DNA from 4 places in the Peribacillus simplex NBRC 15720 genome. Region 3 is predicted to be linked to each of the others. Evidence: riboswitches for the same ligand, from Rfam matches in the RefSeq annotation. Region 3 holds a riboswitch; each other region holds the start of a gene.
The links. A riboswitch is a leader RNA that binds a small molecule or an ion and turns the genes downstream of it on or off. The one in region 3 is predicted to bind S-adenosylmethionine.
Positions count from the first base shown of each region.

Region 1: it holds a riboswitch for S-adenosylmethionine, as region 3 does, so the genes downstream of both, BS1321_RS14340 (O-acetylhomoserine aminocarboxypropyltransferase/cysteine synthase family protein) here and BS1321_RS24340 (bifunctional homocysteine S-methyltransferase/methylenetetrahydrofolate reductase) in region 3, are expected to answer to the same signal.
Region 2: it holds a riboswitch for S-adenosylmethionine, as region 3 does, so the genes downstream of both, BS1321_RS06775 (methionine ABC transporter ATP-binding protein) here and BS1321_RS24340 (bifunctional homocysteine S-methyltransferase/methylenetetrahydrofolate reductase) in region 3, are expected to answer to the same signal.
Region 4: it holds a riboswitch for S-adenosylmethionine, as region 3 does, so the genes downstream of both, BS1321_RS25585 (YezD family protein) here and BS1321_RS24340 (bifunctional homocysteine S-methyltransferase/methylenetetrahydrofolate reductase) in region 3, are expected to answer to the same signal.

Region 1 is NZ_CP017704.1:3,000,972-3,008,458, forward strand. It holds gene BS1321_RS14310 (acetyl-CoA C-acetyltransferase) at 1-592, shown strand, start outside; gene BS1321_RS14315 (acyl-CoA dehydrogenase family protein) at 662-2,449, shown strand; gene BS1321_RS14320 (arsenate reductase family protein) at 2,739-3,095, shown strand; gene gcvH (glycine cleavage system protein GcvH) at 3,191-3,574, shown strand; gene BS1321_RS14330 (toprim domain-containing protein) at 3,666-4,031, shown strand; gene BS1321_RS14335 (thioredoxin family protein) at 4,035-4,343, shown strand; SAM riboswitch class I at 4,489-4,594, shown strand; gene BS1321_RS14340 (O-acetylhomoserine aminocarboxypropyltransferase/cysteine synthase family protein) at 4,696-6,006, shown strand; SAM riboswitch class I at 6,125-6,237, shown strand; gene BS1321_RS14345 (methionine ABC transporter ATP-binding protein) at 6,405-7,439, shown strand; gene BS1321_RS14350 (methionine ABC transporter permease) at 7,432-7,487, shown strand, end outside.
Region 2 is NZ_CP017704.1:1,425,303-1,432,789, reverse strand. It holds gene BS1321_RS06790 (iron-containing alcohol dehydrogenase family protein) at 1-1,023, opposite strand, end outside; gene BS1321_RS06785 (MetQ/NlpA family ABC transporter substrate-binding protein) at 1,086-1,907, opposite strand; gene BS1321_RS06780 (methionine ABC transporter permease) at 1,963-2,631, opposite strand; gene BS1321_RS06775 (methionine ABC transporter ATP-binding protein) at 2,618-3,634, opposite strand; SAM riboswitch class I at 3,704-3,808, opposite strand; gene BS1321_RS06770 (MBL fold metallo-hydrolase) at 4,102-4,929, shown strand; cobalamin riboswitch at 5,034-5,234, shown strand; gene BS1321_RS06760 (hypothetical protein) at 5,503-5,736, shown strand; gene BS1321_RS06755 (hypothetical protein) at 5,770-5,958, opposite strand; gene BS1321_RS06750 (YheE family protein) at 6,044-6,247, opposite strand; gene BS1321_RS06745 (YheC/YheD family endospore coat-associated protein) at 6,311-7,487, opposite strand, start outside.
Region 3 is NZ_CP017704.1:5,021,944-5,029,430, reverse strand. It holds gene metH (methionine synthase) at 1-1,440, opposite strand, end outside; gene BS1321_RS24340 (bifunctional homocysteine S-methyltransferase/methylenetetrahydrofolate reductase) at 1,433-3,280, opposite strand; SAM riboswitch class I at 3,385-3,483, opposite strand; gene BS1321_RS24335 (MOSC domain-containing protein) at 3,595-4,245, opposite strand; gene ku (non-homologous end joining protein Ku) at 4,762-5,604, opposite strand; gene ligD (DNA ligase D) at 5,756-7,487, shown strand, end outside.
Region 4 is NZ_CP017704.1:5,297,031-5,304,517, forward strand. It holds gene pdxR (MocR-like pyridoxine biosynthesis transcription factor PdxR) at 1-470, opposite strand, end outside; gene pdxS (pyridoxal 5'-phosphate synthase lyase subunit PdxS) at 610-1,497, shown strand; gene pdxT (pyridoxal 5'-phosphate synthase glutaminase subunit PdxT) at 1,502-2,098, shown strand; partial or broken gene BS1321_RS25570 (SDR family NAD(P)-dependent oxidoreductase) at 2,257-2,999, shown strand; gene BS1321_RS25575 (TetR/AcrR family transcriptional regulator) at 3,173-3,760, shown strand; gene ssuE (NADPH-dependent FMN reductase) at 3,970-4,503, shown strand; SAM riboswitch class I at 4,783-4,891, shown strand; gene BS1321_RS25585 (YezD family protein) at 5,064-5,207, shown strand; gene BS1321_RS25590 (phosphoadenylyl-sulfate reductase) at 5,389-6,093, shown strand; gene sat (sulfate adenylyltransferase) at 6,123-7,271, shown strand; gene cysC (adenylyl-sulfate kinase) at 7,318-7,487, shown strand, end outside.

The sequences.
Region 1 (7,487 bases), 2.0 Mb from region 3:
TCGTTCAGTGGGACCAGATCTTAAGTTGCAGGAAAAATCATTTACTTTTACACAGGATGAGGGCGTTCGACCAGGCACGACTGCTGAAGTGCTAAAAAAACTAAGACCCGCATTCTCTGTTACAGGATCCGTAACAGCAGGGAATTCATCACAAACGAGTGATGGTGCAGCCGCGGTCATGGTCATGGATGGGGAAAAGGCCTCTTCATTAGGGTTGAAACCGATGGGTAAGTTCCGTTCCTTTGCTGTAGCAGGGGTACCGCCTGAAATCATGGGCATCGGACCGATTGCGGCCATTCCAAAAGCTTTGAAGCTAGCGGGTCTTGAGTTATCCGATATTGGTTTATTTGAATTGAATGAAGCCTTTGCTTCCCAATCCATTCAAATCATTCGTGAGCTCGGATTGAATGAAGAGATTGTCAATGTGAATGGCGGAGCCATTGCCTTAGGCCATCCACTAGGATGTTCAGGAGCAAAATTGACATTAAGCCTGCTTCATGAAATGAAGCGCAGAAACCAACAGTTCGGAGTCGTGACAATGTGTATCGGCGGCGGAATGGGTGCTGCTGGAGTATTTGAATTATTGGCGTAATCCCACCCCTCCCGGAAGCTGTCATGCTTCCGGCGGGTTTACTATCTTAAATACTTAGGAGGAAATAACATGTCCAATCAAACTACAGATAACCTTATTAAAGGCGGAGCCTTTTTAGTAGAAGATATTACGTATGATCAAGTGTTTACACCGGAAGATTATTCTGATGAGCATAAAATGATTGCCAAAACTGCCGAGGATTTCGTAGTGAATGAAATTCTGCCGCAGGTTGAACGTTTGGAAAACCATGAATTTGACCGTTCCGTTAAATTACTGAAGCATGCAGGTGAAATCGGTTTACTTGGTGCTGACGTTCCTGAGGAATACAGCGGATTGGGTCTTGATAAAATCAGTTCGGCATTGATTACGGAAAAAATGGCACTTGCAGGCGGCTTCGGAATTACGCATGGTGCACATGTAGGTATCGGATCTTTGCCGATCGTATTATTCGGGAATGAAGACCAAAAGAAAAAATACCTCCCATTACTTGCAACGGGTGAGAAGATTGCTGCGTATGCCTTAACGGAACCAAGCTCAGGTTCCGATGCCTTGGGAGCAAAAACGACAGCGAAATTGAATGCAGAGGGAACACACTATATCTTAAATGGTGAAAAACAATGGATTACAAATGCAGGCTTTGCAGATGTCTTCTGTGTATACGCCAAAATCGACGGCGAACAATTCTCCGCCTTCATTGTTGAGCGTGATTATAAAGGCGTATCAACTGGGGCTGAAGAGAAGAAAATGGGGATCAAAAGCTCATCTACTCGGACTTTAATCCTCGAAGATGTACATGTCCCAGTTGAAAACCTTTTGGGTGTAGCAGGAAAAGGGCATGTCATCGCTTTCAATATCCTGAATATCGGCCGTTATAAATTAGGCGTCGGTGCTGTCGGCGGATCTAAACGTGCCCTTGAGATTACAGCTGCTTATACGAATCAACGTCAACAGTTCAAAACGAAAATTTCCGATTTTAACTTGACGAAAGAAAAACTTGCAACAATGGCATCTAAAATTTATGCAGCAGAAAGCTCTGTATACCGTACCGTTGGCCTTTATGATCAAAGACAAAGCAAATTGACGGATGAGCAAGTGAAAGATGGGAAATCAATGGCGGCTGCAATCGCTGAATATGCCATTGAGTGTTCTTTGAATAAATTCTTCGCTTCCGAAGTATTGGATTATGTTACGGACGAAGGCGTACAGCTTCATGGCGGCTATGGTTTCATGCAGGAGTATGAAATTGAAAAAGCATATCGTGATTCCCGTATTAACCGGATCTTTGAAGGTACAAATGAAATCAATCGATTGCTTGTCCCGGGAACTTTCCTGAAGAAAGCACTTAAAGGGGAATTGCCGCTTCTTCAAAAGGCTCAAGGCCTGCAAGAGGAATTAATGATGATGATGCCGGAAGAACCTGGCGATGAGCCATTGGCACAAGAAAAAATGCTTGTTAGAAACGCTAAGAAAATCGGTATTTTGGCAGCTGGCCTTGCTGCGCAGAAATACGGCAAAAATCTTGATCAAGAACAAGAAATCCTCTCCAACATTGCTGATATCGCATCCCTTGCCTATGCAGCGGAATCCGTGGTATTGCGTACGGAAAAAGCAATTGCAGTTAAAGGTCTGGAGAAGAACAAACAAAAAGTGCTTTACACAGAAATCTTCGTTCAGGAAGCTTTCAATGAAATAGAACAGCATGCAAAGGAAACGTTAATTGCGGTGGAAACAGGCGATACTCTTCGCATCATGCTATCGTCGCTCCGCAAGCTGACAAGACACAATCCAATCAATGTCATTGCGAAAAAACGTGAAGCTTCCATCAAGGTAATCGAAGCGGAAAAATATGCTCTTTAAGCAATGAATCAGAATCTGTAAAGGGAATGCCGTAAAGGCATTCCCTTCAGTTTGTAGGCAAAAGGGGTTCTATCTAATTTTTAAAACAAAGTAGATTGGAACTTTTTGCGAGACGCCTGTGGGAAAAGCGCGTCCAGGGTAGAGCGCCCGAAGAAAGCGAGTGCCTGGAGGCAACGTTCAGATTGTATAACCCCTTTATTTCCTTTGATGAAATCGCGTTGGAAATTCAAAAGACATTTCATTGTATTGCGTGCTGAAAACGGGTATTCTATTGATAGGTGGTGAAATGATGGGCTTAACATTATATTGGTACCCAAAATGCGGCACATGCCGTAATGCGAAGAAGTGGCTGGATAATCATGAACTGCAGTATGAAGCGATCCATATAGCGGAAAATCCGCCTTCGCGAACTGAAATAGAACAACTATATAAAATCAGTAATTTGGAATTGAAGAAGTTTTTCAATACTAGCGGTCAAAAATATCGGGAGCTGGGCTTAAAGGATAAGCTGAAAGAAGCTTCTGAAGCAGAGATGCTTGATATATTGTCCACAGATGGCATGCTTCTGAAAAGGCCGATTGTTACGGATGGCACCAAAGTGACGGTAGGTTTCAAAGAAGAGCAATTCGAACAGGTTTGGAACTAAAATTTCACAAAATATTTGGTTAATTCCTTACTTAAACAAACAATCTACCTTATAATGGTATAGATAAAATAAGCTGTACATATGGAGGGTTAATAATGACAACAACACCAAAAGAACTTCGTTACACTAAAGAACATGAATGGGTCAAAACGGAAGATGGAACAGTGCGCATTGGAATTACAGCTTTCGCACAATCCGAGCTTGGGGACATCGTATTCGTTGAGCTTCCGGAAATCGGCGATGAATTGAAAGCGAACGAACCATTTGGAAGCGTTGAATCCGTTAAGACCGTTTCTGAGCTTTATGCTCCTATCAGTGGCAAGGTTGTAGAAGTAAACGAAGATTTAAGTGACAACCCTGAATATGTAAATGAGTCTCCTTATGAAAAGGCATGGATGGTCGTGCTTGAACCATCTAATAGCAGTGATATTGAAAACCTGATGAGTGCTGAAGAATATGAGAGTTTAATCAACGGTTAAAAAAGAAGGAGAGGGGGACTGAAAAGGCCTGCTCTCTTTTCATTTTGTACAGTGGCAGTTGCGCACATAATTCGTGAGATGGAGTGATGACATGGAGTGGGGCGAATTCGATAAAGTGATCATTGTAGAAGGCAGTTCCGATAGAAGAAAAGTTGCCTCCGTTTTAAATGAAGATGTGGAAATAAGATGTACGAATGGAACCATATCATTAACTAAGCTGGATGAATTAGTGGATGAATTGATGGACCGTGATGTTTATCTCCTTTTTGACGCAGATGAATCAGGAGAAAAGCTGCGAAAGCAATTCCGAAGGGAAATGCCGGAAGCGAACCACCTGTATATTAATAAAATGTACAAAGAAGTGGAAAGCTCACCAGAACATCATATCGCAACTGTGCTTATATCTGCCAATATGAATGTGAAAATGAAATTTTTAAGTCAAAGGGTGAACGACTAATTGATGCAGGAATGGAAAGAAGAAGAGTGTAAGCTTGCTGTTGAAAATGGGGAAACCTTTTGCTTATATTTATATACGCCTTTATGCGGCACCTGTCAGGTTGCCTCCAAGATGCTGACGATATCCTTGGAGCTTTTCCCGGAATTGAAGGCAGGCAAAATGAATATGAACTATATCCAAGGAATTGCCGAATCATATGAAATCGAAAGTGTTCCATGTTTATTGCTTTTCAAAGAAGGACAGCTGCACAAAAAAATATATGCCTTTCAATCCGTTCCCTATTTGTACGGATTGCTTAAGGAAATCAGCTAAGAAACCAATCAGAACAGTGGTTGGTTTCTTTGTTGCGGAGATTTGAATGCGAGATTGAAATTAAACAAAGAATATTCTAACAATTCATTGACTGATTTATTCTAAAATGCTATATTTTGAATTAAGTAACGGCAGAATTTAATAGTTCTTATCAAGAGTGGCGGAGGGACTGGCCCGACGAAGCCCGGCAACCGGTATAAATTTATATACGGTGCTAATTCCAGCAGAGTGTTGGCTCTGGTAGATGAGGTGTGTTCTTGAAACCTCTTCTTATTGAAGTGGTTTTTTTGTTTATAAAAGGCCAGATTTCATATAATTCTAACTAAATCCATAGAAAAAGAGGAGAAAACATATGTTAGAGAAAAAGTTGCGTTTCGAAACATTGAGTGTTCATGGCGGTCTGCAAACTGATGAAACAGGTGCCCGTGCAGTTCCTATCTACCAAAGCAATGCATACTTGTTCAAAGACACCGACCATGCAGCGAATTTATTTGGCCTAAAGGAGAATGGATATATATATACACGACTCCATAATCCCACGGTAAGCGTTTTTGAGGAAAGAATGGCCTTATTGGAAGGCGGTATCGGTGGATTGGCAGCATCAAGCGGAATGGCTGCCATCTCACTTTCAATCCTGAATATTGCCGCTGCAGGGGATGAGATTGTTTCAGCCTCTACATTATATGGCGGTACGTATAACCTTTTTGAAAATACTCTTCCTAAATATGGAATAAAAGTGAAGTTCGTTTCTCCCGATGACCCTGAAAATTTCAAAAGGGCAATTACGCCAAGAACTAAAGCCATTTTTGCTGAAACGATCGGAAATCCAAGTTTGAGGGTGCTCGATATTGAAGCGGTAGCGGAAATCGCCCATGATGCAGGCATACCTTTAATCATTGATAATACCTTCGCGACACCATATCTATGCAGACCAATTGATTTTGGAGCGGATATTGTCATCCATTCTGCTACAAAATGGCTTCTGGGAAATGGAACGACGCTGGGCGGTGTCATCGTGGATGGAGGGAAGTTCGATTGGAACTCGCCAAACTACCCTGGCTTCACGGAGCCTGACCCAAGTTACGATGGTCTGGTATACGCCGAGGCAATTGGACCTGCCGCATTCATAACGAAAGCCCGAGTCCAGTTACTTCGTGATTTAGGCCCTGCGCTAAGTGCCCAAAGTGCATTCCAGTTTACGCTTGGACTTGAAACGCTGCATGTAAGGATGAAAGAACATATATCAAACACCAAGTCTGTCATTAAGTATTTAAAAAACCACCCTGCCGTGACCTGGGTTTCACATCCTGGTGATGAGGATCATCCCGATAAAGCCCTTGCGGATAAATATTTGCCAAAGGGAGCTGGATCGGTCGTTACATTTGGAATTCAAGGTAATCGCGAAGCTGGGGCAAAACTTATCAATTCGGTGGAATTATGGTCCCATGTAGCGAATGTAGGGGATGCGAAGAGCTTGATCATTCACCCAGCCAGTACGACCCATCAACAATTGAATGAGGCGGGGCTTGCGAAAGCGGGTGTGAGTGCTGATCAAGTCCGTTTATCCATTGGGATTGAAAATGTAGCCGATTTAATAGAAGATTTGGAGCAGGCCATTGAAAAAGCGACGAATATCGTCTCCTTGTCTTCCAAAACGGTTTAAGCAAAGTTCCTGTTCATTCTTGTACTAGAAATAATATACATTGCGCTCCTTTTTTATCTATGATAAAATTTCACCATACTAAAGAACTTAATGATGTACAAAATATTCTATATATTAGCTCTTATCAAGAGAGGTGGAGGGATGTGCCCGATGAAACCCGGCAACCGACAAGGAGATTTCCTTGGAAAGGTGCCAATTCACACAAAGTTTAATCACTTTGGAAGATGAGAGGAAGGCCTGTTTCTTCACCTGCCTTTCTGCTCATGCAGAAAGGTTTTTTCTATTTTAATTGGGGAAAACTTTTGTATGAACAGAAAAAATGGTAGTGGAAACAAATTAATAATGTAGAGAAATTAACTAAGTTCATAGGTTTTATTGGATAAAAGAGGTGAGGATTAATGATTACATTGACGAAAGTCAGTAAACTGTTCCGTACAGGAAAAGGAAACAGTGAGACGATCAAGGCTGTAAATAATGTGAATGTTGAAATAAATAAAGGCGAGATTTTCGGTATCATCGGTTACAGTGGTGCGGGGAAAAGTACTTTGATCAGAATGCTCAATGGATTGGAAACACCCACAGAGGGATCCGTTGTGGTGGCTGAGAAGGAAATTTCAAAAATTAAAGGGGCTCAGCTCCGTAAGGCCCGTCAAGAAATCAGCATGATTTTCCAGCATTTCAATTTATTATGGTCAAGGACCGTTCAGGAGAATATTTCTTTCCCATTGGAAATTGCAGGAGTTTCTAAAACTGAACGAACCAAGCGTGTGAACGAATTGATCAAGTTAGTCGGACTGGAAGGCAGGGAAAAGGCCTATCCTTCACAATTAAGCGGAGGGCAGAAGCAAAGGGTGGGGATAGCCAGGGCTCTGGCAAATGATCCTAAAGTGCTGCTTTGTGATGAAGCGACTTCTGCATTGGATCCACAGACTACCGACTCAATACTCGAATTGCTTGTTGACATCAATCAGCGCCTGGGATTGACGATCGTTTTGATAACACATGAAATGCATGTAATACGTAAAATCTGTCATCGCGTCGCAGTGATGGAAAGCGGGCAAGTTGTTGAACAGGGTCCTGTCCTTGATGTTTTCAAGAATCCTAAAGAACAAATGACGAAGCGTTTCGTGCAACAAGTAACGGAACCAGAAGAAACGAAAGAAACGATGGACCATTTGCTCGAACGCTATCCTGCAGGCAAAGTGATTCAATTGACCTTTGTAGGTGATCATGCAGAAAGCCCGTTGATCACCAAGCTTGTACGTAACTTCGAGTTGGATGTCAATATCGTTCAAGGTAAGATATCCCAAACAAGAAGCGGTTCATATGGAACATTGTTTATCCATCTTGATGGCACAGAGGATGAAATGCTCCGCGCAATCGAATTCATTAAAGCACAGCAGGTAGGCGTGGAGGTGATTACTCATGCTTGAAGAATTATTGCCGAATATTGATTGGGAAGACATTATTGAAGCAACGAA
Region 2 (7,487 bases), 2.0 Mb from region 3:
GAAAAGAAGATGGATGTCTTCACCTTCTTTGACAGACTGGGCTGCAATCTGTTGAAGTTCCGCCTTATGTTCAACCGTCAGGCCAATATCAAGCAATGTCATCGGCAGTTTAAGCACCTGGTAGATTGGCAGCAATTGTTTGATTTCTGAGAATTTCCCTTCTAAAACAAGCTGGACTAAAATGCCATATGCCACTTTTTCCCCGTGAAGTAAATGATGCGTTTGCGTGATGGTAGTCATGCCATTATGAATCGAGTGGGCACCGGCAACGCGCAGGTACTGGTCACCAAAGCCGCCAACTAGACCACTGGTGATGATGTTCGTTTCAATTACACGCTGCAGCGAGTCTGTCCATTTACCATTTTCCAAATCACCTAGGGCTTCCTCGCCATATGTCAATAAAACTTCCTGGCATTCCCTTGCGGCTAAATGGGCCAATTCAATACAAACGGACTTGGTGGCAAGCTTTTCGGCCAGTGCATTGCCTTCGTACCATTTCGCCAATGTATCGCCGATTCCAGCCCGTAAATAGTTAATAGGTGAATTCAGAAGAATACCTGGTTCGATAAATAACATCCAAGCGTTTCTTTCATGAATATCATAGCGGACATATGAACCATTATCATCATAAATGACACTCAACGGAGTCCAGGCCGCGCAGGTGGAAGCAAGGGTAGGAATGAGGATGATTTCCTTTTGAAGCGAGTTTCCGGCCGATTTGGCGAGGTCGAGCAGCTTACCGCCGCCAATGCCGATTAATGCATCCACACCGTGTTGAAGAGCAGACTTCTTGACGCGTTCAATTTCTGCGTCACTGCATTCCCCGCCGTATTTGAAAAAAATCGGCTCAATATTTTCTAAGGAAGGAAAAAAGGGTTCAGCAACTTCCCATGATTTTCTTCCATGAATAACGAGCACTTTACGAATGTTCCCTTTACTCAGTTTTGCTTCCAGGTTTTCAAGGACATTATCTTTACAGGCGTAATAAGCGGGGCCGCTGCGGACCTCCAGTAAGTTATTCATATTCGTTCTCCTTAATGAAAGGCCTGTTCCCAGTAAAGGGGAAGCAGGCCTCGATTATTTGATCATTTCATCCAGTCTGGTTTTCCGAATCCGGCAAATTTGTCATCGATCACTTTTTCAAACTGATCGGATTCCACAACTGATTTAATATCCTTTGCAAATTGAGCGTCTTCATCTTTTGTATTCACTGCAACAACGTTTCGATACATATCCGGCATTTTTTCTAAAACAAGGGCATCCTTTAGGTCCATTTTCGCTGCAAGAGCGAAGTTGCCAGGGACCGCTGATAGGTCAACACTGTCTGTTGCCCGTGGCAATTGAGCGGATTCCAATGGTTTGAGTTGGATGTTTTTTGGATTTTTCGTTACATCCTTTTCGGATATTTTTAAAGGATCGACATCTGGATCGACTTCAATCAACCCTTCATCCACCAGCACTTTAAGTGCACGTGCGAGGTTAACCGGATCATTGGGCACTGCAAGGGATGTACCGTCTTTAATTTCTTTCAATGATTTATACTTGTTCGAATATATGCCCATTGGTGCTGTTGGAACAATGATAAGGTCGGAAAGCTTCAAATCATTTTCTTTAGCGAAGTTATCCATGTACACTTTATGCTGGAATAGGTTGGCGTCGATCGAATGGTTGCCAAGCGACTTATTCGGCTGGATATAGTCGGTGAATTCGACGATCTCTATTTTGTAACCGAGATCTTCAAGACCGGGTTTGATGGCCTCTTTAACCATATCGGCGTAGGGCCCGGTAGTCGCCCCGATCTTCAATTCTTTTTTGTCTTCAGTTTTTGGGGATGCATCATCGCTCCCGCAAGCTGCCAAGCCAAGGGCAAGTGCACAGACTGATAATAACGAAGCTATTTTCTTCATTTGAAATTCCTCCTGAGTAATGAAATGTATTGAATCATTGAAAAAATGACTGATCCTATCGTTTGTTAACTATGTATGAGGCTTTGTCACCAACCATTTGAATGATTTGCACAAGGCAGATCAGCACGACGATCGTCGTGATCATGACTGTGTTGTCATAACGGTAATATCCGTACCGGATGGCCAGGTCGCCAATTCCGCCTCCGCCGATTGTCCCTGCCATTGCAGAGTAACCGATAAGCGAAATGGTCGTTAATGTAAGTCCTTGAATGATTCCCGGTTTTGCCTCTGGAAGAAGTACATCCTTAATGATCATCCATGGAGTGGCACCTACGGCAATTGCAGCTTCAATCACTCCTCTGTCTATTTCACGTAATGCCGATTCAACGATCCTTGCAAAAAAAGGTATTGCGGATACGGAAAGGGAAACAGAAGCCGCTCTTGGCCCTATCGTCGATCCCGTAAGAAGGTCCGTTAAAGGAAGGAGGGCGACCAATAGAATGATGAACGGGATTGAACGTACAATATTGACTGCGAAACCGAGAGATCGGTTCACGATGCTATTTTCAAAAAATAAATTCCTGGTTGTCGTAAACAGCAATACTCCAAGCGGTAAACCAATCAGCAGAGCTACTGCAAGGGAAACGCCGACCATATAAATCGTTTCAAGAAAGGCTTTATTAAGATCAGGTAAAATATTGATGATGGGATCAAGCAGTGACATGTTTTAACACCTCCACAGAACTGGAACGATTTTTTATATAGTCCAATGCCGAATGAATTTGGGCGGCATCGCCAATTAACTCGATGATCAAAATGCCTAAAGGGACATCCTGGATATACTCAATTTTACCGTGTAAAATATTACCCTTTACTGAATGGGATTGGAGAGTATCCGAAAGAATCGACTCACCGGCGGTATGCCCTTCGAATTGAATTTTAATAATCGTACCTTTACTTTCTTCAATCAAGTGCGAAGGGAGTTCGAAATCCAGTACACTGCTAATGAATTGCTTCGTTAATTCCTGCTTAGGCTGTGAAAATATTTCATAAACGGGACCTTCCTCAATTACCCGGCCATCCTGCATGACAGCGACTCGGTGGCATAGTTCTTTGACCACTTCCATTTCATGTGTAATCAACACGATGGTGATACCAAGCTCACTGCTTATCTTTTTCAATAACTGTAAAATCGCTTTTGTAGTTGTTGGATCAAGGGCTGAAGTCGCTTCATCACATAATAGTACAGTGGGATCATTCGCTAAGGCGCGAGCAATGCCGACCCGCTGCTTCTGTCCACCGCTAAGCTGTGCCGGATAAACATCTTTCTTATCGCTGAGGCCTACGATTTCCAACAATTCCAATACACGTAACCTGATGGCATCCTTCGATCGATGCGCGGCCTTTAAGGCGAAAGCGACATTTTCATAAACGGTTTTTGAACTGACCAGGGAAAAGTGCTGGAATATCATTCCGATTTTTTGGCGTTGTTTACGAAGCTCTTTACTTGATAAAGATGTTAAATCAATGCCGTCGATGATGATATTTCCACCTGTCGGACGTTCAAGCAAATTCAAGCAGCGGAGTAATGAGCTTTTTCCAGCTCCGCTGTAGCCGACAATTCCATACACTTCGCCTGTTTTAATGGTCAAAGAAACGTTATCCACTCCGATAACTCGGTTTTTCTTCGAGACGTATTCCTTTCGGACTGAACGGATTTCAATCATGAGCTTTCCCCCTTAAACATTAAAAAAGCTGCCTCTATCATTCAGAAAGAGGCAGCGAAATTATATCTCGTCTTATCTTTCAGAATGCAATCATCCTGCAGGAAGTGGCACCGTTCCCTAAGGGCGGTTGCTGGACATCACAGGGCCTGATCCCTCCGTCACTCTTGATAAGTAAATTATTATTTTAGAATATTTCAAGTTTTATAATATAATCTATATTATTTGTAAAATTCGACAATGTCAATCGTTTCTGTGATTTTGGGATGATTTTTGTCGTTAAATTTGGTACGGTCCGTTGAAAAGATTTGTGGAAAAAGGGCTATTATGTAATAATCCAGCATTTCCATCCAGGTTAATTATTCCAATATTTCCTTGTCAAAAAGGTAAAGTGGTACTACATTTATTATAGTAAAGTTAAAAAAAGGAAGATGAAACTATTGTTGTACAATGATGGGGGAGGCGATTGAATGATAGAGATTAAGACGGTAAATGATGTGGTTTGTGTGCAAGGGACTCCTGGCGGGAACAAGTCGGGGATGAGTGTTTATGTCTTTTTAACGGATGGCCTATTGATAGATACTGGAGCAGAGATTTTATTGGAAGAGCTTATTCCATTCTATGAGTCCTCAGACTTCGACTCAGTGGCCCTGACTCACTATCATGAAGACCATACGGGGGGCGCTGCATGGATACAGGAACATAAAAAGGTCCCGCTTTTCATTCACCCGATGTCGGTTGAGGTTTGTGCAAAGGATGCTGTATATCCTGAATATCGCAAAATTTTCTGGGGAAAGAGAGACGCCTTTAAAGCTGAGCCGCTAGGGAAGGCCATTCATTCCCGTACCCAAACGTGGGAGCCGATTTTTACACCTGGTCATGCGAAGGACCATATGGTGTATTTGAATCACAGTAATGGCATGCTCTTTTCAGGAGACCTTTTCGTAACGCCAAAAACAAAGCTTGTCTTACGGGAAGAGTCTGTCCCGGTCATCATCGATTCCATAAAAAAATTACTTCAATATGACTTCGGGGAAGTGTTTTGCTGCCATGCTGGGCATGTGCCTGATGGGAAGGAAATGTTTCGAAAAAAACTCGATTATTTGGAAAACCTCCAAGGTGAAATTTTACGCTTACATTCTCAAGGACTGACCGTTCATGAAATCCAGCAGGTCGTTTTACCGAACCGCTATCCCCTTATCGAGATATCTGGGCATGAATGGGATTCAGAGCATATCATTACATCGATATTAAAAGAAAAAGTATTGATTAATAAGGATAATCTAGCAAAACACTAATTAGTGGTTTTGTGTAATGGAAGAGGTTCTAAGCAAATTTCTTTTTGAACACCGTAGCACAAATTGTAATTTAATGGATAATTCGATACATTTAAACTGAAAATTAAATACGTCTAGAAAAAGGTGCAGGCAATATTTTTGAGGATTGTCTGCTTAAAAGGGAAGTCCGGTTAGAGTCCGGCGCTGTCCCGCAACTGTATATGAGAGCGATTCGAGTAATGCCACTGTCTTCTGCAAAAGGGGATGGGAAGGTTCGAAAAGCGATGATCATGAGCCAGGATACCTGCCTATTTTTAGCACAGCATCATAAGCCTACGAGGATAGGAGGTGTTAAGTGCGAAAATTGACAAAAGCATGTTTTTCATTTTTAGAAAAATGGAAAATTCATGTTTATTTTTTGTTATGTTTCGTTTCGTTTGCACTCTAACAACTTCTAATCGGGAAGTTGTTTTTTTATTTTTTAAGAAGGAATCCGATTTAATAGTAGACTTTTATCAAAATCATAAGGAGAACTCTTCTTCCTATGGAACAAAGAAAAGTATTCTTTATAAAAAATTTAAAGAGGTGTAATGCATGTTTGGAACAGTTAGGTACTATACGGATTTTTTAAAAGCTCAGGTTATGTATAATTTTTCTGGGGAGGAAATGGTTTCTTTAAGTGAAAATTATGCAAGGTTGAACAAGGAAATTAATGTGAAGGCAAAAAATTCAAATGAAAAAGTAGAGTATTTACTTAATCTTGAAAAGGCTTATGTAATAATTAATAAAGAAATGTTCGGGCTAAAGGAAGAGTTGGCAGTTTTATAAAAAGGAGCCACCTAAAGGAGGCTCCGAACATTATTATTTATTTTCGTTTGGATCTGTTTCATCATAAAAATCATGTGCTTCTTCAATGTTTTGAAGGTCAGCAGCTGAATAAACATTTCCACCAGCCAGTCCTTCATTGATGTAACGGTCGATGTCTAAGAAAGCGGAGTTCTTGCCTTCATATTCGGTATCCTTCAAAAATGTCATTTTTTCTTTATCCAAGATAAATCCCTCCTAGCCTTTTCTTTAGTTTAGGCAAAGGAGTTTTTTTTATTCTGTTTAGGGATTTCATGAATGTAAAGGGGGGTCATTCGTATACATGGAAGATCATTAAATCATGTATCATGCTTTTGAGTTTGGCTTCATCTGTTTCAGAGGGCGGATTGGCTGTCCACTCGATGGATCCATCTTTATGATACAAGGCCTGGACTGCCTGCTTGTTGAAGTAAAAGGAAATTTTCCATCCTGGCAGATTCTTATGCAATGGTGCCCATTGAAAATGAGTGATCATATGTATTACCTCCATATATACAGTTTCTCATTTAATTATAATGGAAAACAGCAGCTGGAGGTGTTATTTTATTGTCAGGTTAGGAAAAGTTAATTCAATGAAAAGATTTTTTAAATGCAAAAGCCTGTTTGTTTCAATTTCCTCCTCATCGAATTGCATGGGCTTTGAGTTAACTTCGTATATGAAGAGAGAGCCTGATTCGTCTTCCCCTATATCAATGGAAAACTCTCCGAGAAACCCGATTTTTTTTGAAAGTATCTCTCCGCATTTTTGGGCGATTTTCGCTAATTTTAGATCCAGGCTTCTTGATTGCAGGTCTTGATAAGGAAAAAGCTTACCCCCTCGGGGAGTGTGGGTGGTGATTTCCTGAGTTTGTGACATCCTTACCGCTTTGCCGGTCACTTTATAAAAACCTTTTTCATAATGAACCAGAATCCGGTAATCGTAACGATGTCCAAAAAGTTTTTTTGGTATGATCGCCTGTTGAGCAATGTAGCTCCTTTTTAATAAATCCCTTTTTTTTGTTTCCCAGAATGATGCGAAGTCCGGGAAGGACTCACTATGCTTTAAGCTATTGAACAATAGTGTATCATCATTATTTTTGATTATGGTATAAATGCCCTGCCCTTGGCTTCCTTTGCAGGGTTTAAGGTATATATGCCTGTAGGTCTCCAGGAAAGCATCAAGGCAACCGCTGTTTCGTAAGACCATAGTGGGGGGAAGGTGATTGGTGAGGGATCCATCTTCCATTAATGCTTCGAACATCACATATTTATCTATAAAACAGGGGTTGAATAGATTCAATCGGCATTCTTTAAAATATTTGATGAGATTTTGGAATTCCTCTGACGCCTCATAGCTCCTCGAGGGGATACGGTTATAGACGATGTCAGGTAAGGGCACTTTACATTCAATCCACTTGTTTGAAATGGAGGAAAAAACATAAGCTCTCATCGACTCAGAATGAAGGGCATTTCCTGTGAATACATACGCCAATATTCCGTGTTTCAATAAATATAAGGATAGGTCCCGAAAAAGGTTCAGGTTTCCACCCAAACCTGATTCCTTTTTGGGATTGGAAATGGTTAAAATTCCGACAGCAAGCATCCGGTTACCTGGAAACATTGTGATTGGAATAAGGGGTTGATTTGAATGGTCCTTTTTATAGCTGATTTCCTCTTCGGCAGAGCCGGCGAAAAGCTCCGCATTCTCATGAGTGTGGTACCAATTTTCAGTGGGG
Region 3 (7,487 bases):
CCGTGTAGCCACTTCCAATTTCCGTTCAGCATCGACGGCCATCCCAATTTCATCAATGGTTCCTACGACAACGGCAGCACCATATTGATGGACGAAGGGTACTATTTTTTCAAATCGCTCCTCACCATCTTCAAGGTTTATGGAATTAATGATCGATTTTCCTTGTGAATGTTTTAATGCTTGTTCAAGTACGGCTTCATCCGTAGTGTCGATGACCAATGGGACTTTCACTTTTTTGACGACCTCTTCTACGAATTCCTTCATATCGCCAAGCTCATCCCCATCAGGATCAGCAAGACAGATATCAATGACATGGGCGCCTTTTTTTACCTGGGAACGTGCAATTTCGGCAGCTGGCTCGTAATGCTTTCCACGAATCAGCTCCTTGAATTTTCGGGAACCGATAACATTCGTTCTTTCACCTACGAATAAAGGACGCATTGAATCATCATAAATGAGCGGCTCTATTCCTGATACGGCATGTCCATGGGCTGTTTCCGTAATTGTACGGGGCTTCATGCCTTCGAGAACCCTGGTAAGTTCTTTAATATGCTCTGGTGTCGTACCACAACATCCGCCAATGATATTGACCCATCCCTTTTCGGCAAATTGCTTCATTTTCTCTGCCAGGGAAGTAGGTGATTCATGATAGTGACCTTCTTCATCAGGGAGCCCGGCATTTGGATAACAACTGATCGCGCTATTTGATATATCTGCAAGTGTCCTGATATGGTCTATCATAAATTCCGGCCCTGTTGCACAATTAAGGCCGACAGCAACGGGCTTCATATGTTCAACCGATAAATAAAAAGCTTCTATGGACTGTCCAGCAAGTGTCGTGCCCATCGGTTCGATTGTTCCTGATATGATGACTGGCACATCTTTTCCTGATTTAGCGAATGCTGCTTTGATTCCAGAAAAGGCAGCCTTGACATTAAGCATATCCTGACAGGTTTCCACCAATAGCAAGTCTACCCCGCCATCCAAGAGACCCAGTGCCTGTTCTTCATAAGAATCGGTTAAAATATCAAAAGTCGTTCCTCCTGTTACGGAAAGCGTTTTTGTAGTGGGACCCATCGAGCCAGCTACATACCTTGGCCATTCATCATTGGAATACTTTTCACATGCTTTAACGGCAAGCTCAGCTGAAATTTTATTAAGCTTGTAGGCGATCGTGCTTATTTGGTATTCCTCAAGAACGATGCTGGTCGCTCCGAAGGTATTTGTTTCAATGATATCTGCACCCGCTGCTAAATATTTTTCATGGATGGATTGGATGATTTCCGGTTGCGTCAGTGATAAATATTCATTGCAGCCCTCGAATTGTTCCCCTCCAAAATCCTCTGCTGTCAAATCCTCAGCTTGGAGCATGGTTCCCATCGCCCCGTCAAGAAGGAGAATCTTAGAATTTAACTGATCTTGAATCGCTTTTTTATTCATGAACTGCCACCTCTGATGTATGTTTACTATCGACTTTTCTAATATATTTCGTAAGTTCCGCCGTCATTTCATAGCGAAGGAACGGAGTGATTAAATATATGCCCTTGAATTTTTCCCTTGCAGCGTCCACAAGCTCTCGTGCGATATTTACCCCTTCAATCCTTGACTTTACAGGGTCATCCCCCGCTAAAGCCATTGCCCTTCTAACATTATCAGGCAATTTGATTCCTGGGATCTCATTATGGATGAATTCGGCATTCCTTGTGCTTGTCAAAGGCATGATACCGATGAAAATCGGGGTATCTAAATGTTTTGTAGCCTCATATACTTCCTCGATCTGCTCCACCGAATAAATTGGCTGCGTCAAAAAGGATTGAGCACCGCAGGCAATCTTCTTTTCCATTCTCAGTACGGCTTTATCCAAATATTTCACATTGGGATTAAAAGCTGCTGCAATTTTAAAATTGGCCCGTTGGCCCAAACTTTGACCAGAATAGGAAAGACCTTCATTAAATTGTTTGACCATGCTTATTAGGTCAAAGGAAGATAAATCATAAACCGAAGTGGCACCCGGGAAGTCCCCAATTTTTGAAGGGTCACCGGTGATGATCAATATTTCGTTCAGCCCCACCGTCTGCAGACCCATTAAATGTGACTGCAGGCCAATCAAATTTCGATCACGGCATGTTATATGCACCATCGGCTTTATATTCAATTGGTTCTTCAGTAAATTAGCAAGTGCATCATTCGATATCCTTGGTGAGGCAAGTGAATTATCCGCTAATGTAATGGAATCGACCCCTGCTTTTTTCAAAACCTCAGCACCAGTCATGAAGCTCTCTATTCCCAGCTTTTTCGGTGGATCAAGTTCAACAAGAATCGTCCTTTCTGTTTTGGCCTTTTCGTAAAGGGGAAGTTCCAATTCTCTGTCGTTCACTTCAATTATTTCTATTTCGCGGGATTTCGTAAATTTCTCTTTCACGGGAGCCAAACTTCCAATCGCATTCTTTACAGCTTGGATATGCAGTGGAGTCGTTCCACAGCACCCTCCTATGATCGTGGCACCTTGCTCACGAAGTTCCAGGGCACTTGAACCGAAATATTCCGGCACAGCTTTATAGACGAGCCTTCCATCCACATAATCCGGGAGGCTGGCATTAGGATAAATGGCAATCGATGCTTGCTTTGGCAAACTCACTTCTTCCAATGCGCGAATCATATGATGTGGACCGAGACGGCAATTCACCCCGACAACATCGGCACCCAATTGCTCGAGTTTTTGAAAGGCTTCATTTAAATGGATTCCATTTTGAAGATTGCCAAGTTCATGCATTGAAACATTTGCGATGATCGGCAGTCCGGTTTCATTTTTAACGATTTGCAGGACGGTTTCCAGTTCCTCCAAGTCATAAAATGTTTCCAAGAGAATCCCATCAGGGTTTTCCATCAGCAGACTGTATAGCTGTTCACGAAAACCCCGTTTTATCTCTTCCAAGCTTAAATCCGATTTCCTGATACTCCGCTGTGCCCCTATGGTACCGAAGACATATGCCTTTCCTTTTGCCGCTTTTTTAGCAAGAATGACTCCCTGACGATTGATTCTGCTCACTTCATCTTCAAGTCCATGCCGTTTCAATTTGTTGAAATTGGCTCCGTATGTATTCGATTGAAGGATATCTGCACCAGCTTCCAGATAAGCACGATGGATGGACTCTATTTGATCTGGGTTCGTGCAGTTTAATTCCTCATAACATTGATCGATGCCATTAGAGTACAGTAAGGTCCCCATTGCCCCTTCCCCAACCAGCATTCTTTCTTTAACTTCTTTACGAAAATTCATCATTACACCCTCTCTCAAAAACAATCCTGTTTTTGTCGTATTCTAAGAGTATGAGAGAAAAGGAAAAAAAACCTTCTCAAAGAAGAAGGTTTATTGAAACATTCTCCTCATCTATCAAGCTCTGCTTGCTGGATTTAGCACCTTTGCCTAAGCTGGTTGCTGAGGTTTCTTCGGGCCAGTCCCTCCACCTCTCTCGATAAGATCCATTTATATAATTTTCACAAGATTTCAAAATTTGATTATACTTAATTTACATTAATAATCTGTCAATTTCAATACCTGATCGACATTTTTTTCACTTTTGCAAAAATGATTCAATCTTTTGCAGCTTGAACCCTCTTCAAGATCCTTTGTTTCCAGTCTTCCGCTAACGAGTCTAGTGTAAGTAAAGCATTTGCTCCTTCAAGTCCATCTCGTTTATGAAGGATTACCTCTGCTGCATAATGAACTGAAATTTTTTCTTGCAAACGATCTATTAGCACAATCTCGTTTTGTTTATTTATCGTTCCTTCTTGAAGTACTCTTGCAAAATAACCAGTGAAACTCGTTTTCAGCACGAGTTCCAAAAACTTAGGTTCTTGATTGAAGTGGGAAATGGTCGAACAAGGTATCCTCCCCTGGTTAATTTGAACAATCACATTGCCTATTTGATATATATCGCCGATATACGTTGTTTCTTCCCTCATCCCCGCTATGGTTAAATTTTCACCGAATGCAGGGATATCCAGCTTTTTAGAGAATTTTTCATTCCATAATGAATAATGCTCAAAGGGGTAAAAGCACAAAGCCCGATCAGGACCTCCATGGAACTTTACATTACCTACCCCATCACCAATTATGCCTGATTTAGTCACAGTCACATTATCCTTTGCTTGTTTATCCATGGCTGAAAAGATATCGATATTCGAAAAAATATCATGTTTCGGCTTCCCGGCATGAAGTGATTTGATTATTCCATTTTCCATTTTGCATCTTCCATTCATATTTAATTTATATCATCCAATATGTATAAATTATACTAAAAATCCATTTTATCCTGTAGTTTTTTTTAAGAATATAGCAAATCTGAATATGCAAAAACCACATGAGCTGTTAAATGGGCGAAATATCATTGATTTCCAGAAAAATTCATATGTTAGTTTCAGTAATTTTGTTGCTATTTCAGAATTAAATATGGTAGAATATGAACACAATATATAGTCGAAAACTACAACCGTTCGCCTATATGTTGATTTTCACGATTGAATTCCTCATTGTCGCTCTTTAGGGAGCGAATTTTTTTGCCTTCATTTCCATCCATCATTTTCTTTTAATTCCATTCAGTTCCTTAAATCGTGATCCACCTACCTATTTGTACTTTCCTTCCCTATGTAATTCTCTCCCTGTAAAGTCACTTTCATTACCTTATTAGAAGGCAAGACCCCGGGCTATAACAAGCAGAAAGCCGAGCGACATCATACGTCTTCCGCTCAGCTTCCTGTTTAAGCTTGTTTCTTTTTTTTCGGTGCCGCTTTCTTTCGGGTCGTCTTTTTCTTTTCCGGTTCATCATGTTTCGTACGGTCAATGGATGCCTGTAATGCCTCCATTAAATCGGTTACATTGTTGGAAACTGGTTCTTTTGTTTTGGCAGTAATCGTCGTCTGTCCCGTTTTCTTTGATTCAATCAATTCAAGTAACGCGGTTCGATAGTCATCGGTGTATTTTGTCGGATCGAAAGTAGTCGTTAATTGATCTATCAATAGAACGGCGGTATCGATTTCTTTTTTTACAATGGTATCATTGGCAGGGATATTCGGAACATCCGCTGTGGAGCGAACTTCATCCGGATAATGAATCGTTTCCATCACCAAGGTATTATCAACGACTCGTATTACCGCCATTTGTTCTTTAGAGCGAATGATGATTTTCGCTAACCCTACCTTATTCGATTCCTTGAGGGCCTGCCTCAAAAGGGAATAAGCTTTTATCCCTCCGTCGTTAGGGGACATGTAATAACTCCGATTAAAATAAATGGGATCTATTTCTTCAATTTTAACGAAATCCACGATTTCCACGGCTTTTTCTTCGTTTTGTTTTTTCAGTTGTTCTAGTTCATTGTCTTCCAATACAACAAATTTTCCCTTTGTATACTCAAAAGCGCGGACTATATCATCCTTCCCCACTTCCTTCTGGCATACCGGACAAACCTTTTCGTATTTAATCGGTGAATGACATTCCTTATGCAACGTCCTTAAAGAAATATCCTTGTCCTCCGTTGCAGCATGAAGTTTGATCGGAATGTTCACCAAACCGAATGATATGCTCCCCTTCCACATCGTATGCATATTCGTCACCTCATAACTTATTTTTAAAGAGAAGAACAATTTTATTATTCCACTTTGTTCAAAAAAAAACGAAAAAACAATTGCCAACTCTAACACTTCGTTTTTTTGGCAAAATAATGTTAATCAATTATTTGCGGAGGTAAATACAAAAATGAAACCGATGCTGCCAACCTATTACCCCGAAGCCCCCAACTCAAAGGATTGGCGTTATGAAGTCAAATATGACGGCTTTAGGGCTATTTTAACGATAGACTCCGATACCATAAACATTTCGAGTCGGAACGAGAAGGAATTATCACCACAATTCCCAGAAATCATTGCTTACATTAAAGATCTGGACCTGGAAGATTATCTCCCACTTCAGTTAGATGGAGAATTGGTCTGGCTTACCAATCAGGCGAAAGCGGACTTTTTTCAAATACAGTGGCGAGGACGCCTTGGGAAACAATTCTTAATTTCAGAAAAAGCCCGCTTTTCCCCATGCCGGTTTATAGCGTTTGACCTGCTTCGAATCAGCGGAAAAGACGTAGCAGCTAAACCTATGGAAGAACGAAGGAAATTGATGTTGAAAATGGGGGCAAAACTTGGCTTTCCTATGCCGCCTGATCCCAACGATAAGGCTTTGATACAATTAATAGAGAGTTTTGACGTTTTGGATAATGCCTTGAATAAGGTCACCCTATTAGATGGCGAAGGGGTTGTCGCCAAGGAAATTCGGGGTACTTGGCAAGAAGGAAAACGGACTACATCTTGGATTAAGGTCAAAAATTGGAAGACCGTTTCTTGTTTCATTACAGCATTGCACAAAGAAAATGGTTACGTTTCCCTCGCAGTTTTCAAAGAAGGTGCCGTAACGAAAATCGGAAGTGTTAAAAACGGACTGAGTGCTCAAGATAAAAGAATATTGCATGAACTGATCAAGCAAAATGCATCAGACGAAGACGCGCAATTTTTTTATATCCATCCATCCATTTGCATCGAAGTTCAATTCTTACACGTATATGAGGAAAATGAATTGCGTGAACCTCAGTTTTCGCAATGGCTTTTACAAACGTCTCCTGACGAATGTACCTGGGAGAAATTCGTGCTAGGCCAATACACATTTCCAGATACTGTACAAATAACTTCCAGGGATAAACCGCTTTGGATAACAGGAGATAAACAGGTGGTAAAAGTTGAATACCTGCATTATTTACGGGAGGTTTCAGCTTTCTTCTTACCCTTCTTGAAGGATAAGCTGCTTACAACGATCCGCTATCCTCATGGCACTTTGGATAAAGAAAGATTTTTCCAGAAAAATAAACCTGATTATGCGCCAGCCTTTATTAAAACGTTCATGGATGAGGATATCGAATATATGCTGTGTAACGATATTGAAACGCTTCTTTGGTTCGGTAATCAACTTGCATTGGAATTCCATGCCCCATTTCAGAAAGCGGGTAAAACACGACCCGACGAAATCGTCCTGGACTTAGATCCTCCTTCCATCGAATTTTTCTCGTTAGCGATAAAGGCCGCACAGGAAATAAAAAAAGTGATGGAATCATTAAGGATAAAAGCTTTTGTAAAAACTTCAGGTAACAAAGGACTGCAAATTCACATCCCTCTGCCTGAAAACAGATTTACTTATCAGGAGACACGCATTTTCACCGACTTTCTCGGTGACTACTTAACAAGTTCCAACCAAAATGATTTTACAATGGAAAGAATGAAAATAAATCGGCATAATCGACTTTACTTGGACTTTGTACAGCATAGTGAAGGAAAAACCATCATACTGCCTTATTCCCCACGGGGAAATTCTTTCGCTGGTGTGGCTACACCTTTGTTTTGGGAGGAAGTGGACGAAAGTCTCCAGTTAAAGGAATATACGATTGAAACCA
Region 4 (7,487 bases), 280 kb from region 3:
TGGGCAATTTCACATCGTAATTCATATTCCCCTTGAGAATCCCCCAGTAAAAGAAGCTCTTGATGTGATTCATCGATTTTATTTTTCGTGTATTTTCTCCATTTTTCAAATGGGAAGTGTTCCGTGTCAATTTGGCTGGGATGAAAATGATAAAGCAATTCCCCTTCTTTATGATTAATTTGTTTCAAGGAAACTTGGTTAGTTTGTGTATACTCTAAATCTTCGAATGTTTGAATATAGTACCCTTTTCTTGGTATGACTTCAACGTATCCTTCAGCAGTCAATTGTTCATATGCAGTCTCGACAGTATTTTGACTAATCTGAAGGAACTCTGCCAATTTACGTTTGGATGGCAGCTTTGTGCCGTAAAGAAGACGGCCATCAATGATTTCTTTTTTAATATGTGAATATAATTGTTCGTACAAAGGTACTTCACTAAATCGATTTAAATCACAAGAAAGCATATTCATTTTGTTGTTTCCACCTTTTAGAAAAAAATATAATACTGACCCCATTAATTATATTAAAACTGACACTTTCAATGCGGTCAACTTTTTTTTATACTAAATCTAACAAATCAAAAAAATGCAAATATTAGGGGGAAGAGAAATGGAAAAATTATTAGGAACTGAAACAGTAAAAAGAGGAATGGCACAAATGCAAAAGGGTGGCGTAATCATGGACGTCATTAATGCAGAACAAGCAAAAATCGCTGAAGCAGCGGGTGCTGTTGCTGTCATGGCTTTAGAAAGGGTACCTTCTGATATTCGTGCAGCTGGTGGTGTAGCAAGAATGGCAGATCCTCGAATCGTTGAGGAAGTATTGAATGCTGTTTCTATTCCGGTCATGGCTAAAGCAAGGATTGGTCACATTGTTGAAGCAAGGATTCTTGAATCAATGGGTGTTGATTATATTGACGAAAGCGAAGTGCTGACGCCTGCTGATGAAGAATATCATTTGTTAAAAAGCGATTTCACAGTACCTTTTGTATGTGGATGCCGTGACTTAGGTGAAGCTGCACGCCGGATTGGCGAAGGAGCATCGATGCTTCGTACAAAAGGAGAACCTGGAACAGGAAATATTGTGGAAGCTGTTCGACATATGAGAAAGGTTTTGTCCCAAATTCGTAAAGTGAGCGTAATGAGTGACGATGAATTAATGACAGAAGCAAAAATCTTAGGTGCTCCTTATGAGATTCTAAGAGAAATTAAGCGGACAGGTAAATTGCCTGTAGTTAACTTTGCAGCAGGTGGAATTGCTACTCCAGCAGATGCAGCACTAATGATGGAACTGGGTGCAGATGGCGTATTTGTGGGTTCAGGTATTTTTAAATCAGAGAATCCTGAAAAATTTGCAACTGCAATCGTTCAAGCGACTACATATTATACTGATTATGAATTGATTGGCCGGCTGTCCAAAGAGTTGGGCAGTGCAATGAAAGGTATTGATATTTCTAAGCTTGCTCCATCAGAACGGATGCAGGAACGTGGCTGGTAATATGATAACTATCGGTGTTTTGGGATTACAGGGTGCAGTTGAGGAACACTTGAACCAAATCAAATCTTCCGGCGAACAAGCAATTATAGTGAAAAAACCGGAACAGTTGCTGGATATCGATGGCTTGATCATTCCAGGCGGAGAAAGCACTACGATGAGAAAGCTAATGGATCGTTATGGATTTATGGAACCGATCAAAACTTTCTTCGAAGGTAAAAAACCTATTTTCGGTACATGTGCAGGGATGGTATTGGCGGCCAATGAATTGACCGGCGATGAGAAGGCCTATCTTGGGCTAATGGACATTTCCGTGAAAAGGAACGGATTTGGACGTCAACGGGATAGTTTCGAGGCTGAACTAACAATCAAAGGAATGGAAGACCCTTATAAGGCAGTTTTCATCCGGGCGCCATTTGCTGATGGAATTGGAGAAGGTGTAGAAGTATTGGCTGTTTATGAAGAGAATGTAGTGGCTGCGAGACAAGACCATGTCCTCGTTAGTGCGTTTCATCCAGAATTAACAGGTGATGATCGTTTTCTGCAACTTTTCATTGAAATGGTGAAGACCTCCGTAAGTAAGGTCGAATTGAAAACCTGCTAAACAAATGAAGCTGTCCTATTAATAGGACAGCTTCACTTTTGGATGCTCAAAACGCTATAAAAATAAATACATATAGCTTGAATTTAATATTCTTTACTTTTATACTTGAAAACTAAGTAATTACTTACTTATTTTTTAGTGTTGAAAGGGGAATGTATATGACAGCAAGAGTTGCAGTTATTACAGGAGGAGCAAGCGGAATTGGCCGAGCAACATGCTTGAAATTCGCAGCAAAGGGGGACAAGGTCGTTGTTGCGGATTGTAGAAATGGGATAGGAAACTGTTGAACAGATAACAGCGAATGGTGGAGAGGCCATTTTTGTTAAAACGGATGTTTCTAAGCAGGAAGATGTTGAATCGTTAATAAATGAGGCAGTGGAAACATACGGAAGGATCGATATCATGTTTAATAATGCCGGCATTGGTGCAGGCGGTATGATCCTCGATCAAGATATGGAGGGTTACTTCAAAATGATTGGAGTGAACCAGCACGGAGTTGCCTTTGGAATCATGCGAGCAGGACGGAAAATGAAGGAGCTAGGTAACAAGGGTGTCATTATAAATACCGCTTCTGTGTTTGGCTACTTAGCTTCCCATGGGACTTTTGCCTATCAGGCGACTAAAGGCGCTGTAAGAATGATGACACAGACAGCAGCTTTGGAATTGGGTGCTTTATGGCATTCGCGTAGTGGGCATTGCACCAGGCGGGGTTGACACTCCTATCATACAAGGCTATAAAGATATGGGAATCATCGAAAAATTGAATGCAAGTCAAATGCGCGGTAAATTAATTAAGCCAGAAACCATTGCAAATACCGTCTATCTATTATCGTTAGAGGAAGCGGATGCGATTAATGGAAGTGTAGTCATGGTCGATGATGGCTATGCATCTTTTAAGTGATTTTCTGAAAAGAAAACATCGTCCCAACCAGACGATGTTTTCTATTTATGATATATGGGAATATTGAATTCTAATAGATCAAAGGTAATATGTTGACCGATTGATACCATCAAGATATCATGGAAAATAATTGGTGAAACCGGTCTTATCTTTATAAAAGAAGGTTGATATTTTTGAAAAAAGGGCAGCAAACCAAAGAACGAATCATAAATGTAGCCCGGACTCTTTTTGCCACTAAAGGTTTTGACATGACAAGAACGAATGAAATTGCCTCTGCATGCAATGTTTCCGAAGCTACTATTTACAAATACTTTGATAGCAAAAAAGATTTGCTTTTGGCTACAATTACCCCTAATGAAAAAGAGGAATCTGAAGATGGGACTAGTCATCTTTCAACGGATGATCTAGTGGAGAATCATGTTTGCACCATGATAAAAAAAATTCTTGAAAATAAAGAACAGTTTTCGATATTATTTAGGGAAACACAATTCGATCAAGATATTTCAAAGCAATATGTAGATCAGATTTTCAAGCCAAATGCCAAGCATATTGAAATACAGAAGAGAATAGATAGCGGAGAGATACAATATATCTCTGATATTATCCTATTTAATGTAGGGATCATTTCTTTTACATTGGCATTATCTACACATTATGAGATCCATCAACAAAAAAAGGAGCCATATTTTACTTCTGAACGAATTAAGAGCATTGCTCAACTTTTGGTATATGGTATTCATGGTAAACAAAATCATACATAATGAAACGGTCATATTTGTGGCATGAGCATCAAGCCGCAAATATGACCGTTTTATTTTCATTCAGAGTCGATGAAGTCAACTGGTGAATTTATGAAACCCGAGTGTAAGATTTGACTTATATTTTTCAGACTATTACGATAAATGCATACTGCATGAAATGCTTTACGAAGATTTTATCTGGAAATCATGTAACATTGGAGGGGTATTAAATGAGCGATATCGTAATTTTATCAGGAAGTCCTGCTATACCATCAAGAACGGACATTTCACTAAAACATATTCAATCATTAGTCGAACACGAAGGATTTACCACAGCTTATTTCTCAATTACGGATTTCTCAGCAGATGATTTATTTCAAGGGAAATATAATAGCGAAGATATCTTAAAGCTTTCAGAGAGAATTCAAGCAGCTAGAGGTATCATTATTGGTTCACCTGTTTATAAGGCTTCTTATACAGGGGTATTGAAAGCCTTGATTGATTTGCTGCCAGAAGGTGCTTTTAAGGGTAAGCCAGTGCTGCCAATCATGATTGGAGGAAGTAACAGGCATCTATTGGCGATTGACTATGCGCTTAAACCATTAATTTCAATATTAAAAGGCGAGCCGCTGCAGGGCATTTATTTTGTTGATAAGGAAATAGATAAACAGAATTCAGAAAAACCGATTAATGATTTGGATTTAATTGATCGCGTCCAGAGTCAAGTTCAAGAATTTGTAGAAGCGATACAGTTAAGAAATTAATGACTTCAAGTAATCCCTTCTACAAAAGGAATGGAATTCGAGAAATTATTTTTTCAAGAAAGGACATGCGTCAATAATAGGCTTTTTATGAAAATAGACTTATTTTTTTGGAGACCTTATCTAAAAAGACGAGTCTATTTTCGTATTTATATGAACATAAAATCATAAATTGAATAGTGTGTATAAAAATAACAGTTAATCCATAATATTAAACCAAGTTATTTTATAAGAAAACTCCATTGACAAGGATTAAATATATGTTAATATTTAAAATAATAAAACTTATCCAGAGCGACGGAGGGAATTGGCCCTTTGAAGTCCAGCAACCTGCATGATGGATGCAAGGTGCTACCTCCAACAAAATGTTGATCATTTTGGAAGATAAGGTAAAGATATTTACCTTGGGATCTTTCCATCATGGAAAGATTTTTGTTTTTTTTGAAAAATTGTAGGCAAACCATAACAATGTAAGGTTGTATGGAATTATATAAATCTAAGAAATTCATTTAATCAGCGTTGAAAATAAAATATTCGCGGATTTTCTTAAAGGAGGAACTGGTTTGGATAAAGAGAATCAGCTTGAAGAAATATTTGAACGACTTCAAGAAATGCTTAATTCAATGAAATATGGATCCATTACACTTATTGTCCAGGATGGTAAAATCATTCAAATGGAAAGAAATGAAAAATTAAGAATTAAATAAGGTATCTGCTGACTAGAAAAACTAGAGGCGGGTTTAACTGATATAAAGAGAGTATTGGTTAGATTCGTCTCTTTTTCCTAGAATCAAATAAACCGGAGAAGATTACAACGGGTATTGATCAACAGTTACTCTAACCTGATACAGCAAGTTTTTAGAGGGGGCTACAAAGTTGGCTGCATTAATAAACTATGACAATTTCAACACAGGGGATTTACCTGTATTTCCTGAAGACAGTGAGACAAAAGGAGCTTTGGAAGTTCTGCAATGGGCGAATGACCATTATGGAAACAAACTGATTTATGCTTGTAGTTTTGGTATTGAAGGCATCGTGCTTACGGATTTATTGGCGAAGGTTAATCCTTCGGCGAAAATAGTTTTCCTTGATACAGATGTTCATTTTGAGGAAACTTACCAATTGATCGAGCAAGTGAAAAAGCGATATCCAAAGCTTTCGATCGAAATGAAGAAACCTGCCTTGACGCTTGAGGAACAAGCAGCGGAATATGGGGATGAATTATGGCTTAGAGATTCCAATAAGTGCTGTAACATTCGTAAAATCATTCCGCTTACCGATGTGCTTTCAATGGCAACAGCCTGGCTTTCGGGATTGCGGAGGGAGCAATCCGAAACAAGGGCTCTGACCGAGTATATCAATAAGGATAATAAGTTCAAGTCAGTTAAAATATGTCCACTCATACATTGGACGTGGAAAGATGTTTGGCGCTACGCCCATAAAAACGGACTTCCATATAATATCCTGCATGATAATGGATATCCGAGCATTGGATGTAAAACGTGTACAGCACCGGCCTTCAATGCAGATGATTTACGCTCTGGCCGTTGGCAAGGGGCTCAAAAAACGGAATGCGGATTGCATTTATCTTAAATAAATAGAAACCATAGGGGGAAATTAGCATGACAATCAGTTTACCGCACGGAGGAACATTAATCGATCTTTGGGAACCAAAATATGATTTTAGTAAAATAACAAAGTCAATCGAAATAGATGAAATTGCATTAAGTGATCTTGAATTGATAGGCACTGGTGCCTACAGTCCGATTAAAGGATTCTTTACAAAAAGTGACTATGAGACAGTGGTCAAGGAAATGAGGCTTAGCAGTGGGCATGTATGGAGCATCCCGATTACGCTGCCTTTGACCGAAGAAACTGCAGAAACCCTTACTTTAGGTGAAGAAGTGACGTTGACTCATGAAGGTGAAACATACGGAGTTCTATCCGTTTCCGATATTTACACTCCAGATAAGCAATTGGAAGCGACATTAGTATATCAAACGGATGATGAGAAGCATCCTGGAGTGAAAAATTTATATAACCGTGGGGATGTATATGTCGGCGGGGAAATAAAGTTGATCAAGAGAATAGAGCGTCCGCTATTTCAAGCTCATTATTTGGACCCGGTCGACACAAGGAAAGCTTTTGCGGAAAAAGGCTGGGAAACAGTTGTCGGATTCCAAACGAGGAACCCTGTTCACCGTGCTCATGAATACATTCAAAAGACAGCATTGGAGATTGTCGACGGCTTATTCTTAAATCCTCTCGTAGGTGCCACTAAATCCGATGACATTCCGGCAGATGTAAGAATGGAAAGCTATAAAGTGCTGCTTGAAAAATATTATCCTAAGGATCGCGTCTCCCTTGCAGTTTTCCCTGCTGCCATGCGTTATGCAGGACCAAGAGAAGCCATTTTCCATGCGATGGTCCGTAAAAATTATGGTTGCACCCATTTTATCGTCGGACGTGATCATGCGGGTGTGGGCGATTATTATGGCACATATGATGCTCAAAAAATCTTTGGGAATTTTAACGCAGATGAGTTAGGAATCACTCTATTATTCTTTGAACATAGTTTTTACTGTAAAGCATGTGGCAATATGGCTTCCGCTAAAACTTGTCCGCATGGCAAGGAAGACCATGTCATCCTTTCTGGAACGAAGGTAAGGGAAATGCTTCGTAATGGAGAAATTCCTCCAGCTACCTTTAGCCGTAAAGAAGTCATTGAGGTGTTGATCGAAGGTCTAAAAAAGAATGAAGTTTATAACTGATTGGATATAAATTGAAGTGTCACATGAAGAAGAGGGGGATTATTATATGAGTAAAAGTACGAATGTCACTTGGCATGAAACGTCATTGAACAAGGAGCTCCGTCGGAAGCAGAACGGGCATGAAAGCACAGTTCTATGGTTTACAGGACTCTCGGGTTCCGGAAAATCAACGATTGCGAACGCGGTCGCTAAAGAGTTATATAATCGGAATATTCG